DNA from 4 places in the Kitasatospora sp. NPDC041917 genome. Region 1 is predicted to be linked to each of the others. Evidence: riboswitches for the same ligand, from Rfam matches in the RefSeq annotation. Region 1 holds a riboswitch; each other region holds the start of a gene.

Evidence for each region. A riboswitch is a leader RNA that binds a small molecule or an ion and turns the genes downstream of it on or off. The one in region 1 is predicted to bind cyclic di-AMP.
Region 2: another riboswitch for cyclic di-AMP. It lies ahead of ACZ6EM_RS27095 (C40 family peptidase); the one in region 1 lies ahead of ACZ6EM_RS39090 (transglycosylase family protein).
Region 3: another riboswitch for cyclic di-AMP. It lies ahead of ACZ6EM_RS25475 (LysM peptidoglycan-binding domain-containing protein); the one in region 1 lies ahead of ACZ6EM_RS39090 (transglycosylase family protein).
Region 4: another riboswitch for cyclic di-AMP. It lies ahead of ACZ6EM_RS32805 (M23 family metallopeptidase); the one in region 1 lies ahead of ACZ6EM_RS39090 (transglycosylase family protein).

Annotation. Positions count from the first base shown of each region.
Region 1 is NZ_JBVJBI010000070.1:8,712-11,910, forward strand. Features, by position in the region: gene ACZ6EM_RS39085 (hypothetical protein) at 40-240, opposite strand; gene ACZ6EM_RS39090 (transglycosylase family protein) at 503-1,867, opposite strand; cyclic di-AMP (ydaO/yuaA leader) riboswitch at 1,854-2,024, opposite strand; gene ACZ6EM_RS39095 (sirohydrochlorin chelatase family protein) at 2,478-3,199, opposite strand, start outside.
Region 2 is NZ_JBVJBI010000025.1:102,036-105,234, reverse strand. Features, by position in the region: gene ACZ6EM_RS27100 (C40 family peptidase) at 1-639, opposite strand, end outside; gene ACZ6EM_RS27095 (C40 family peptidase) at 879-2,015, opposite strand; cyclic di-AMP (ydaO/yuaA leader) riboswitch at 2,026-2,179, opposite strand; gene ACZ6EM_RS27090 (C40 family peptidase) at 2,518-3,199, opposite strand, start outside.
Region 3 is NZ_JBVJBI010000022.1:125,766-128,964, reverse strand. Features, by position in the region: gene eno (phosphopyruvate hydratase) at 1-368, opposite strand, end outside; gene ACZ6EM_RS25475 (LysM peptidoglycan-binding domain-containing protein) at 697-1,602, opposite strand; cyclic di-AMP (ydaO/yuaA leader) riboswitch at 1,608-1,776, opposite strand; gene ACZ6EM_RS25470 (cytochrome P450 family protein) at 1,998-3,199, opposite strand, start outside.
Region 4 is NZ_JBVJBI010000040.1:38,882-42,080, forward strand. Features, by position in the region: gene ACZ6EM_RS32800 (MFS transporter) at 1-963, opposite strand, end outside; cyclic di-AMP (ydaO/yuaA leader) riboswitch at 1,318-1,455, shown strand; gene ACZ6EM_RS32805 (M23 family metallopeptidase) at 1,458-2,450, shown strand; gene ACZ6EM_RS32810 (APC family permease) at 2,838-3,199, shown strand, end outside.

The sequences.
Region 1 (3,199 bases):
GTGCGTGCGTGCGGTCGGCCGCCCCGGGCCGTCGGGCGGTCAGCCCTCCTGGGCGGTGGGGCGGTCGACGGTCGGTCGGTGCCCGTCGGCCGCCTCGCCGGTACGGGTCTCGGTACGGCGGCCGCGGGCCAGGTAGTCGCGCAGGACCAGTTCGACGGCGTCCTGCGGGTTCTTGGTGCCGGAGAGCAACATCGCGTCGATCGCGAGGTTCGCGTCGAGGGTGACGGTGACCTGGGCCATGTGACTCCTCCTCGGGTGCAGAGCAGCAGCATGCCCGTTGGGGCGGGGATTCACCACGGTGATTCGCCATGGGGATTCAGCACGGGGATTCACCGCGGGGATTTGCCACGAGGTACGGCCGGAGGCATGCCGGAACCCCCGGGGAGGAGCGACCAGACTCTCCCCGGGGGCGTGGGCGGTCAACGTTCGGACGACAGCTGACAGATGATGAAATCTGTTATCTGTCAGCTGTTATCCGTCGACTGTCGGCTGTTCGCTGTTCTCAGACCCGGCCGGCGAAGTCCGGGGCCCAGTTGGCGATGCTCTGCTCGCGGACGCCCGAGCTCGGGTTGGCGGCCTCGACGTACTTGCCGTTGCCGACGTAGATCGCGACGTGGTAGACGCCGGAGTCCTTGCCGTTGTTGGACCAGAACAGCAGGTCGCCCGGCTGGAGGCTGTCCAGCGAGACGTGGGTGCTGGCGGCGGCCTGGTCGGCGGCGACGCGCGGGACGGAGACGCCCGCGGCGCGCAGCGCGGCCTGGGTCAGGCCGGAGCAGTCCCAGCCACCGTTACCGGTGCCGCCGTAGACGTACGCCTGACCGACCTTCGACTCGGCGAAGGAGACCGCGGCGGCCATGCTGCCGGTGGCGGCCGGAGCCTGGGTCTGGGCCGGAGCCTGGGTCTGGGGAGCGGGCTTGGTGGACGGCTTGGCGGCCGGGGTCTGGGCCTGCGCGGTCGGCTGGGCGTTCACGGCACCGCCGTTCGCGGACTGGCCGGACTTCTGCGAGCGGTCGAACCAGGTGAAGTCCGAGCCGGACTTGCCGGTGGCGGACTGGCCGGCCTGGGCCTGGCCGTTGCCGCCGAAGGACAGCTGCTGGCCCGGGTAGATGCTGTCCGGACCCTCGGTCAGGGTGCCGCGGTTGAGCTCGTACAGCCGCTGCCAGCCGCCCTGCACCTTGTGCTGGTCGGCGATCGCGGACAGCCAGTCGCCCTCGACCACGGTGTAGTCGCCGTTCTGGGCCTGCTGCTGGCGCTTCTGGACCCAGTCGCTCCGGTTTCCGGAGGCGGCGGAGTCGGTGCTGGCCTGCGTGCCGTCCTGGGAGGGCGCGGAGGGCGCGGCGGGCTTTGCGGCCGGGGCCTGGGTCTGCGGAGCGGGCTTGGCGGCCGGGGCGGCCGGCTTGGCGCTCTGCGCGGGCTTGGCGGCGGTCGAGCCCGCGGTGGAGCCCGCCGAGGTGTCGACGGCGGCCGCGGCGCCGCCCTTGGTGAGGCCGGCCTGGACCGAGCACACCGGCCAGGCGCCGGGGCCCTGCGAGGCGAGGACCTTCTCGGCGACGGCGATCTGCTGGTCCTTGGTGGCCAGGTCGGCGCGCGCCGCGAAGGCGGTGCCGCCGAAGGCGGACCAGGTGCTGGAGGTGAACTGGAGGCCGCCGTAGAAGCCGTTGCCCGTGTTGATGCTCCAGTTGCCGCCGCTCTCGCACTGGGCGACCTTGTCCCAGGTGGCGACGGTGGCGGCGGAGGCGGTGCCGGAGGCGATGCAGGGGACGGTGAGGCCGACGCCCGCGACGCCGAGGGCGGCGATCACGCGACGGGTGCGGCTGGACAGACGAGTGCCGTTGGTGGGCAGCATGAAGACGCGGTCCTCTCCCACGCCTGCGAGGTGAGCTGTCGGATTCGGGCTGGAGTTGCCCGGCCGCGCTGTGGGCGCGGCTTCACCCCTAGCCCTGGACCGTTCCGGAGATCGGTCCGGGGCGACTTACCTGTGGGTCCCCCGCTCCTGCCGTGGTGCGATTTCGCGCTGCCAGGACATCCGACGGCAGGACTCGGCGTCGCGGATGAACCGGGTTCGTGTGGTCACGAACGGGGAGCACGTTAATCAGACTTAAGTTCAAACTGCAAACTGCTGTGATGCGCATCACGGTTTAGTGGGAACTGCCAAAATTGCCGCTCCCCATGATCGCAAATGATCGTTTTCAGGCAACCCTGTTGTGGAAGCCCACAACTGGCAGCACTTCAGAAGTGGTGTGACGGCGCGTCGAATCGCGGGCCGGAGCGCCCGGGCAGATGCTGCGGCGGTCGTGATGCGAGCGCCCGCGACCGCGTTTCCTATTTCCTTTCAAATAGGCCAGAACGGACATTCCACTTCATCGCCGTCCGACTTCCGCGCGGGACGGCCATGGACCGGCGGAGCAAAACCGAAGGGCCCGGAACGCATGCCGTTCCGGGCCCTTCGGTGCGCGCCAACCGGCGCGCGTCGTCGACTACCGCCCTGCGGGCCCCTGGGAGGCCGCGTGGGCGCCGCGGACGCCCTCCAGAGCCCCCTCGGCCTCGGCGGCCGCCGCCTCCGCCTCGGCCCGTGCCAGGTCCTCCGGGGACGGCGCGGGCAGCGCCGCCAGGTAGGTGGAGGCGATCAGCTGGCCGACCGACGGGTACGAGCCCAGCGGCGCGGCCGACGGGCAGCCGGTCTCCTCGGCGGCGGTGGCGAGCAGCTCGGAGTCCGCCTCCGGGCCGATCACCAGCGGGGCCAGCGCCGGGCGCTGCGAGCCGGTGTCCCTGAGGTGGTTGACGGCCGCGGCCACCGAGCCGGGCACGTCGAGCGCGGCGGCGACGACCGGCACGGCCAGTCGGGCGGCCAGCAGCACGCCGGTGATGCCGGCTGCCGCGGCCGCGTCCTCGCCGCCGACGGTGGTCAGCACCACGCCGTCCGCGGCGGTCGCGATGGCGAACAGCCGGGCGCGGTCGGCCCGGGCCAGCCCGGCCTCGGACAGCCGGACGTGCACGGCCTCGGCCAGCAGCGGGTGCGGGCCCAGCGGGTCGGTGACGGGCGCGCCGTACTCGGCGGCGAGCGCGTGAAGCTCGGTCAGGAAGGTGTGCGGGCCGGGCACCAGCGGCACCAGGACGGGCGTCGGCAGTCCGGCCTCGGCCGCCATGGCCAGCAGCTCGGCCACGGTGCGGTCCTCGCCGCCCGCGCCCTCGCCGCCGT
Region 2 (3,199 bases), on a different contig from region 1:
GTCCCGGGCGTCCTGGACCGTCAGCCGGGCCCGCTCGGCGGCGCCCAGACCGTTCAGCAGCTTCTGCGCGCTGGCCAGCCGCTGCTGGATCTGCTGCTTGCTGTCGGCGAGCGAGCGGCGGGTCCGGTCCAGCTCGTCGAGCTTGCCGGCCGCCTCGGTCCGGCGCTGGTCGAGCCGACGCTGCCGGGCGACCAGCTCGTGCAGGGTCTCCTGCTGGCGCGCGGCGGCCTGGCCCAGGGCGCGGGCGCGGGACAGGTAACCCTCCGGGTCGGGCGAGAGGATGAGCTGGGCGGTCTGGGTCATCCCGCCGCCGCGGTACTCGGCCCCGGCCACCGTCGCGAGGTCGCCCCGCAGCCCGTTGAGCTGGTCCTGGGCCACGGCGATCTCGCCCTGGAGGATCGTGGTCTCGCCCTGGAGCCGCCGCTGGGCCTCCTGCGCCGCGTTGGCCTTCTCGGACGCCTGCTCGGCCTCGTCGTACAGCTGTTCCACCTGCGTCTTGACGTCCTGGCGGTCGCCCGGGTCGGGGCTGCCGGGGGCGGCCTGGGCGCTGCCTCCGGCGGCCACACCCAGGGCGGTGGCGGCGGCCGCGGTCAGCACCAGCGCCCGGGCGAGCAGTTGGGAACGGCGGTGCACGGGCATGGCGGCAGCGGCTCCAATCCTGCGGCGCGGCTCCCGCCGCCGCACCGGGACGGGCGGCCGTCGAGCGGGAGTCCGGTGGCAGACGTTAGCGAGTCAGGGCAAGCGAGTCCAAACCCCTGCCAACCAGAATATTCAGGCTGTTGTCGGACATTTGATCGGCCCTCGGGAAAAACCGCAGGAAAAACCGCAGGCCCGGCCTCCCCTGGGGGAGGCCGGGCCTGGAAGCGTCCGAGCGGTGATCAGACCCGCACGATGGAGGCCAGCGGCATGTTGGTGACGGCCTCGTAGCGCACCGACGCGCCCGGCTTGGGCGCGTGCAGCACCTGGCCATTGCCCGCGTAGATGCCGACGTGGTGGGCGTCGGTGTAGAAGATCAGCAGGTCGCCGGGCTGGGCCTGGGAGATGTCCGAGCCGATCCGGGTGCCGGCCGAGGCCTGCGCCTGCGAGGTGCGCGGCAGCGACACGCCCGCCTGGTTGAACGCCCAGACCATCAGGCCGGAGCAGTCGAAGGAGCCCGGGCCGGTGGCGCCCCAGACGTACGGGCTGCCGATCTTGGAGGCGGCGGCCGAGAGCGCGGCGGCACCGCGCGAGCTGCCCGGGGCCACCTTCACCGGGGAGGAGGCGGTCGAGGCGGACGAGCCGGACGAGCCGGTCGCGAGGTCGCCGCGGCTGTTGTCGCGGGAGGCGCGGTCGGCCTGCTGCTGCTGGGCCTGGGCGGCGTCGGCCTTGGCCTTGGCGTCGGCCGCGGCCTTCTCCTCGGCCTGGCGCAGCGCCTGGCGCTCCTGCTCGGTCAGCGTGTTGAGCAGGTCCTGGGCCGCCTTCAGCTTGCCCTGGACCTCCTCCTTGGAGGCCTTCAGCTGCTGGGTGGTCGACTCCAGCTCGGCGAGCTTGCCCTGGGCCTCGTTGCGGTCCTGGTCGAGCTTGCGCTGCTGCTCCTGGAGCTCCTTCAGCTGACCCTTCTGGGTGCTGCCGGCCTGGTTCAGCGCGTCGGCCTGGCTGAGGAAGGTGTCCGGGCTGGAGGAGAACATCAGCTGGACGGTCGGGGATATGCCCCCGTTGCGGTACTGCTCGCCGGCGATCTCGGCCAGGCCGCCCTGGAGCTCGGTGACCTGGGCCTGCTGACGGGCCACCTGGTCCTGCATGCCGGAGACCTGCTTCTCCAGCTCCTGCTGCTTGGCCTGGGCCGCGTTGTAGTTCTCGGTCGCGATCTCGGCCTGCTCGTTGAGCTGGTCGACCTGCCCCTTGACCTGTTCCTTGGTCGGCTGCGGGTCGGCGTGGGCACCTTGAGCGGAGAGGACGACGGCTGCCGCGGCGACACCGGTCAGGATCGAGACCCGGGCGCGGCCTGCGGGCTTGGGACGACGATGGGACGCCACGAAGGCGGACTCCTTCTTCCTACGTCCGCCTACCGGGTGAGCTGACGGGTTCGGGCCGGAAGCATGCCCTACGACGCCTCACGGCCGTTCCATCGGCCGACCTGGCGTCGATTCACCCCGGAGGAACGTGGTTCCCCGGCTCCGCTCCGCAGCGCCCCCAAACCACTGGGCTCCCCTGTCGGGCAGTCGCTTCGACCTGCCCCGCTGCCTCACGAACTCGACGGTAACCACCGCCGCCACCCTGGCTGGGCGATCGACAGTGCGGTGGTTCAGGGCACGACCCTAGTAACTGAACCGTGATCCGTTCAAATCCTTGTCAGAAAAAAGACCGAAGATTTCCCAAGTTCTTCTGTGAAAATGACCGATGGTGACCACTGGCACACAGAAGGCTGATCAGTTCTCAGCATGTGGCCGCGAAGGGGCGGAAAGCCGAACGCCACCCCCGCGCGAGGGGTGGCGCTTTTCACAGCCCCCGGAGGGGCCTCGCGGGCGTGTCGGGCCGTCAGACCCGGCGGATGGTGTTGATCGACATCGCGTCGGCCTTCATCACCTTCACCACGTCACCGGTGTGCGGCGCGTGGACCACCATGCCGTTGCCGATGTACATCCCGACGTGGTGCATGTCGTTGCCGTAGACCACCAGGTCGCCCGGCTGGGCCTGGTCCAGCGAGGGCACCCGGGTGCCGTAGTGGCCCTGCTCCTGCGAGGTGCGCGGCAGCGAGACGCCCGCCTGCCCGTACGCCCAGACCATCAGGCCCGAGCAGTCGAAGGTGGTCGAGCCGGTGGCGCCCCACACGTACGGCGAGCCCTGCTTGCTCATCGCCTTGGCCATCGCCACGGCCGCGTAGCCGCTGGCCGGCGGCAGGCTGCTGAGGTCGACCCGGTCGCTGCCGCGGGAGGCGCGGTCGTCCTGCGCCTGCTGGGCCTTCAGCGCGGCGCGGTCGGTGGCGCTCAGCGAGTTCAGCAGGTCCTGGGCGGCCTTCAGCTTGGTGTTGACGTCCGCCTTGGCCTGGTTCAGGTCCTTGGTGGTGGTGTCCAGCGAGGCGAGCACGGCGGAGGCCTCGACCTTCTCCTGGTCCAGCCGGCGCTGCTGGTCCAGCAGCCCCTTGAGCGCCTCGGCCTGGCTGCTGCTGGCCTGCTGGACGGTGGAGGCCTTCTCCAGGTAGCCGGACGGGTCGGAGGTG
Region 3 (3,199 bases), on a different contig from region 1:
GAGGCGGCGTGCGCGACGGCCAGCGAGACGCCCAGGATGGCGTTGGCGCCGAGCGAGGACTTGTCCGGGGTGGCGTCCAGGTCCAGCATGGCCTGGTCGATCAGGCGCTGCTCGGTGGCGTCGTAGCCGACCAGCTCCGGGCCGATCTGCTCGATGACGGCCAGGACGGCCTTCTCGACGCCCTTGCCGAAGTAGCGGTTCTTGTCACCGTCACGCAGCTCCAGCGCCTCGAAGGCACCGGTGGAAGCACCCGACGGGACAGCGGCACGACCCGTGCTGCCGTCGTCGAGGCCGACCTCGACCTCGACCGTGGGGTTGCCGCGGGAGTCGAGGATCTCACGGGCTACGACGACATCGATGGACGGCACGAGGCATCTCCTTGCGGAAGCAGGGTCCGGTCTGACGGTGGTGCTGTCAGCAGGACGATTGCGGAGTCGTTACGACCAGAGCCTAACCGCCCGGGCTCCCGGGGCCACGTCCGCCTCGGTCCCGTCTCAGCGTGTGGCCCCACTACCCACCGGTAGTTCACCTGCTTGTCCCAGCTTGTCCCACCGGAGCGGGCGAATGCGGACGAAGGGGACCGGTAGGACCGGTCCCCTTCGGACGGCGGGGTGAGGCGGCGTCGGCGCCGGGTGCGGCGGGCGGGCCGGCGTCGAGCGAGCCGGCGTCGAGCGAGCCGGCGTCGAGCGGGCCGGCTCAGCCGAGGTGCAGCACCTGGCCGGGCATGATCAGGTTCGGGTCGCCGCCGACCGTGCCGTGGTTCTGCTCGTACAGCGCGTGCCAGCCGCCGGACACGCCCTGGGCGGCGGCGATGGTCGACAGGGTGTCACCGGCGCGGACGGTGTAGTCGTGGCCGGTGGTCTGCGGGGCCGACTGCGCGGCCTGCGGGGCGTACTGCGGCTGGGCGGCGGCCTGGCCGGCGTACTGCTGGTAGACGCTCTGGTGGCTGGTCCAGTACCAGGCGCCGTTGCTCTGGTACCAGTACACCTTGGCGTCGGCGTCCCAGCCGGCCTTGCCGGAGAAGCCCGGGGTCTGCGGCTGCGCCTGCTGCTGCGGGGCGGCCTGCTGGACCGGCTGCGCGGCGGGCTTCGGGGTCTGCTTCTGGGCGGCGGGCTGCTGCGCGACCGGCTTCTCGGCCGGCTTGGCGGCGGGCTTCGGGGTCTGCTGCTTGGGGGCGGACTGCGGCTTGGCGTCCGAGGAGGTGTCGACCGCGGCCGGGGCACCACCCTTGGTCAGACCGGCCTTCTGGGAGCAGACCGGCCAGGCGCCCGGGCCCTGCGAGGCCAGCACCTTCTCGGCGACCGAGATCTGCTGGGCCTTGCTGGCCTGGTTGGCCTGCGGCGCGTAGGCGGTGCCGCCGTACGCCTTCCAGGTGCTGGAGGTGAACTGGAGGCCGCCGTAGAAGCCGTTGCCGGTGTTGATGCTCCAGTTGCCACCGGCCTCGCACTGGGCGACGGCGTCCCAGGTGGAGGCGGGGGCGGCGGAGGCGCCGGTGGCGGTGAGGAGCGGCATCGCGAGTCCGACGCCGGCCACACCGGCGACGGCGATGGCCTTCTCGGCCTGGGTGCGACGACGGTGACGGCCAGTTCCAACGAACAGCATGAAGAGGTCCCTCTCCGCACGCCTGCGAGGTGAGCTGTCGGGTTCGGACCGGGAGGTGGCCCGGCCGCCGTACGCGGAAACGATTCCGCTCGGGCGGCTTCACCCCAAGCCGTGGGGAGACGGCAACAAACCTGGTTCCCCCGCCCCTGCCCAGGGTTCTGGTCGGTTTCCCGTGGCGCGGCGGGCAGGACTCGGCGTTCCGCGTACGAGGTCCGCAGCTGCGAACTCCAGGGAGAGTAGACAGATCATCAGACCAATCACAAGCTCATATCGTCGATATCACACAATAATTACGGCGCGTGTTCGATCGCCTACCAACGGCGGTGTTATGTCCGGATTGATGGGTGTTCACACCCCCGTCAGCAGGTGGTTCGCGACGTCCCGTCAGTGCGATCTCAGCACGTCGGAGGCGTGGCGGGAGTGTTCGGCGAGGCCTGCGGAGAGGCCTGCGAAGGAGCGTGCGGAGGGGTCTGCGGAGAGGCCTGCGGAGAGGCGTGCGGGGAACGGCTCTCCGGACTGAATTCCACCGGGAGTTCGCGCAGCCCACGCATGATCAGACCACCGCGCCACCGCAGGTCGTCCGCGCTTTCCGCGAGCCGGAGATCGGGCAGCCGGGAAAGCAGCGTGGTCAGCGCGGCACGACCCTCCAAGCGGGCGAGCGGAGCGCCGATGCAGTAGTGGATGCCGTGCCCGAAGCCCAGGTGGGGGTTGTCCGCCCGGGCCAGGTCCAGGGTGTTCTCGGCCGCGAACCGGGCCGGGTCGCGGTCCGCCGCGGCGAGCACCACCAGCACCGGGTCGCCGACCGGGATGTCCACCCCGCCGATGGCCAGCGGACGGGTCGCGAACCGCCAGGTCGCCATCTCCACCGGTCCGTCGTAGCGCAGGAGTTCCTCGATCCCGGTCTCCAGCAGCGCGCTCTCCCCGCGGGCCACCGACTCCTGCAGCAACCGGCGCTGCTCCGGATTGCGCAGCAGGGCGTACGTGCCGTTGCCGATCAGGTTCACGGTGGTCTCGAAACCCGCGAACAGGAGGATGAAGGCCATCGCCGCGGCCTCGTTCTCGGTCAGGTGCTCACCGTGGTCACTGGCCCGGATCAGGCCCGAGATCAGGTCGTCCCCGAGGTCCGCGCGCTTGCGGTGGATCAGCTCCAGCAGGTACGCCCGCATCCGCTTCACCGCCCGCCCCACGCCGCCGCGCCGGCCGCCGCCGTGGCCCGGCTTCGTGTGGCGCACCATCATCCCGGCCCAGTCCCGGAAGTCGTCCTGGTCCTCGGCCGGCACGCCCAGCATGTCGCAGATCGCGTAGATGGGGAGCGGGAAGGCGAACTCGTGGATCAGGTCCGCCGAACCGCGCTGCGCGAAGCCGTCGATCAGCCGGTCGGTGAGCTGCTGCACCCGCGGCTCGAACTCGGCCACCCGGCGCGGGGTGAACGCCTTCGACACCAGCCTGCGCAGCCGGGTGTGGTCCGGCGGGTCGATGTTCAGCAGGTGGGTCATCAGGTCCGCCTGCCGCTCCCCCGGGATGCCCACCCGGCCGGTGCGGTGCGCCTGCTCGCTGTGGTGCGCCGGGTTCTTCGACAGCCGGCTGTCCGCGAGCG
Region 4 (3,199 bases), on a different contig from region 1:
CAGCGCCAGCATCAGCACGGTGATCGGCACCAGGGCGAAGCCCGAGACCAGCGGCGAGAACCCGGACACGATCTGGAGCTGCACCACCAGCAGGAAGAAGACGCCGCTGAACGCCGCGTACACGCACAGGGTGACCAGGTTCACCGCGGTGAACAGCCGGGAGGAGAACAGCCCGAGCGGCAGCATCGGTTCGGGCGCCCGGCGCTCGACGGCCACGAAGGCGACGCCGAGCACCACCCCGATCACCCCGCTGACCCAGACCGCCGGGGACAGGCCCTCGCCCGCCGCGGTCAGCGCGTAGGTGATCGCGCCGAGCGCGAGGGCGGCGAGCACGGCGCCGAGCACGTCGAAGCGGCCGGTGGCGGCCTCGTCCCGGGTCTCCGGCACCGACCGGGTGGTCACCGCGATCACGGCGGCGGCGAGCGGCAGGTTCAACAGGAAGATCCAGCGCCAGCCGGGGCCGTCCACCAGCCAGCCGCCGAGGAAGGGGCCGATCGCGGCGGACACCCCGCCGAGGCCGGACCAGAGCCCGACCGCGGCCGAGCGGTCGTCGGGGTGGAAGACGGCCTGGAGCATGGCGAGCGAGCCGGGGGTGAGCAGCGCCCCGCCGATGCCCTGGACGGCGCGGGCGGCGATCAGCACGTGGATGTTCGGCGCCGCGGCGCAGGCCGCGGAGGCGATGGCGAACCAGACCACGCCGATCAGGAAGACCTTGCGCCGCCCGTACCGGTCGCCGAGCGCGCCGCCGAGCAGGATCAGGCCCGCCAGGGTGAGCAGATAGGCGTTCAGAGTCCATTGCAGGGACGCCAGGGAGGCGCCGAGGTCGGCGCCGATCCGGGGCAGGGCGACGTTCACCACGGTGCCGTCGAGCATCGCCATGCTGGAGCCGAGCACGGTCGCCAGTAGTACCCAGCGACCCTGCGCGGTGCCCAGGCGCAGGGTGCCGGCCTCGGAGGTGGCCACGGGCGAATCCTGCGCTGCCGGGGCGCACGTGACAAGGGTCACCGGTGGGTGTGTTGACGGTCGGCGGTGCGTGAACGGGTGACTGCGGTCCGTCGCCGATCTCGGCGCAGGGTCGTGGATCAGTGGCGGGGGGTGAATGGGTTGTGTACGCACCGTGGGGCCCGGTCTGCGGAGGGTCACCGGAACGGGGGAGATGGTTGCCCTTTCAAGAGATCGACATTGCTTCACCCGAACGGATGGGTTTTAGTTCAGCGACCGCCCGGCCAGTCCGGACGGATCCACCGGGTGGAACGCCGAGTCCTGCCGCTGCCCGGTGGTTCGAAACGAACTCTGTACGGCAGGAGCGGGGGACCCACAGGTAAGTCGCCGGACCGGAGTTCGCGCCTCAGGGCGCGGGCGTCCAGGACCGGCTAGGGGTGAAGCCGCGCATGCGGCCGGGCAACTCCAGCCCGAACCCGACAGCTCACCTCGCAGGCGTCGGAGAGGAAAATTCCATGCCTGCTCAGGCTCGTCGTATCGCCCTGCCCCGCGCCGCCCGTATCGGCATCGCGACCGCCGTCACCGGTGTCTCCTTCGCCCTCCCGCTCGTCACCGCGGTGAGCGCCCAGGCCCACACCGTTCCGGCCGCCCCGGCCGCGCAGGCCGCCGCCTCCACGGACGCCAAGTCGGCCGCGCCGGCCGCTGCCCCGGCCACCCCGGCCGCGCAGGAGAGCTACCGCGTCGTCAGCGGCGACACCCTGTCCAAGATCGCCGACGCCAAGAACGTCGAGGGCGGCTGGCACGCGCTGTACGAGCAGAACCGCTCGGTCGTCGGTGCCAACCCGAACCTGATCTTCCCGGGCCAGCAGCTCGCGCTGTCGGGCCACGCCGCCGCGCCGGCCGCCGACGCCGCCCCGGCCAAGCCGGCCGCCCCGGCGAAGCCCGCCCAGCCGGCCGCTCCGGCGACCCAGGCCGCCAAGCCGCAGGCCCAGGTCCAGGTGAAGACCGAGGCCGCCAAGCCCTCCGCCCAGCTCCAGACCCAGCTGCAGGTCGCCGCTCCGGCCGCGGTCGTGACCGCCACTCCGGTCGCCGCCGCCACCTCCGGCTTCGTCGCCCCGCTGGCCAACCCGAAGCTCGGCACCGCCTACGGCGTGGCCGGCTCGATGTGGGCCTCCGGCCACCACACCGGCCAGGACTTCGTCGCCTCCACCGGCACCCCGCTGCGCGCCGTCGCCAACGGCGTCGTGGTCAAGGCCGGCAACGGCGGCGCCTACGGCAACGAGGTCGAGATCAAGCTCGCCGACGGCCACTACGCCGAGTACGCGCACCTCTCCTCGATCGGCGTGAGGATCGGTCAGGCCGTCACCGTCGGCCAGCAGATCGGCCTCTCCGGCGCCACCGGCAACGTGACGGGCCCGCACCTGCACTTCGAGATCCGCAACGGCTCGGAGTACGGCTCGGACATCAACCCGGTCGCCTACCTGCGCGCGCACGGCGTCGCGCTCTGACCCGGGGCCGCTGAGCCCCGAGGGTTTTCGGAACCACCGCTGCTGCGGGGCGAATCGATCCTCCGGGATGGTCATGTCGGGTGACCGCTCGACCGGGTGATCGCCGCACGGCGGACATGGGCGCGGGACACGCCCAGGCCGGCCCGGCCGTACGAGGACCTCCTCGTGCGGCCGGGCCGGCCGCTGCCGTTTCCGGGCCCGTCCGGTCGTGCCCCGGCCGTCCGGCGGGTTCCGGAGCGTCGTTCGACCGGTCGAACGTGGCGTCAACTCGACTGCTCCGGCGGGCCGTCGGCCCGATCGCTGGGCTGCTCCGGCGCGCCATGCTGTCGGACGGTCAGCGTCCGGCCGGTCCGGCGGTCGGGCGGGTCCGGGAGGCGAGGAGGCCGGATGGCGGTCCGGAGCGGGGACGTGGCGGGGGAGAGGGCCGGGCGGGAGCGGCCGGGGACGGGCGGCGTCGACCGGCTGAAGGCGGACTCGGTCGGCCTGGTCGGCGTGGTGTTCATGGCACTCGCCACCGCCGCCCCGATCACCGCGATGACGGGCAACCTGCCGATCATCGTCGGGCAGGGCAACGGCGCCGGCGCGCCCGCCGCGTACATCGTGGCGACCGTGGTGCTGACGGTGTTCTCGGTCGGGTACGTGGCGATGGCCCGGCACATCACCGCGGCCGGCGCGTTCTACGGCTACGTCTCGCACGGGCTGGGCCGGGTGGTCGGGATGGCCTCGGGGCTGCTCGCGGTGCTGGCGTA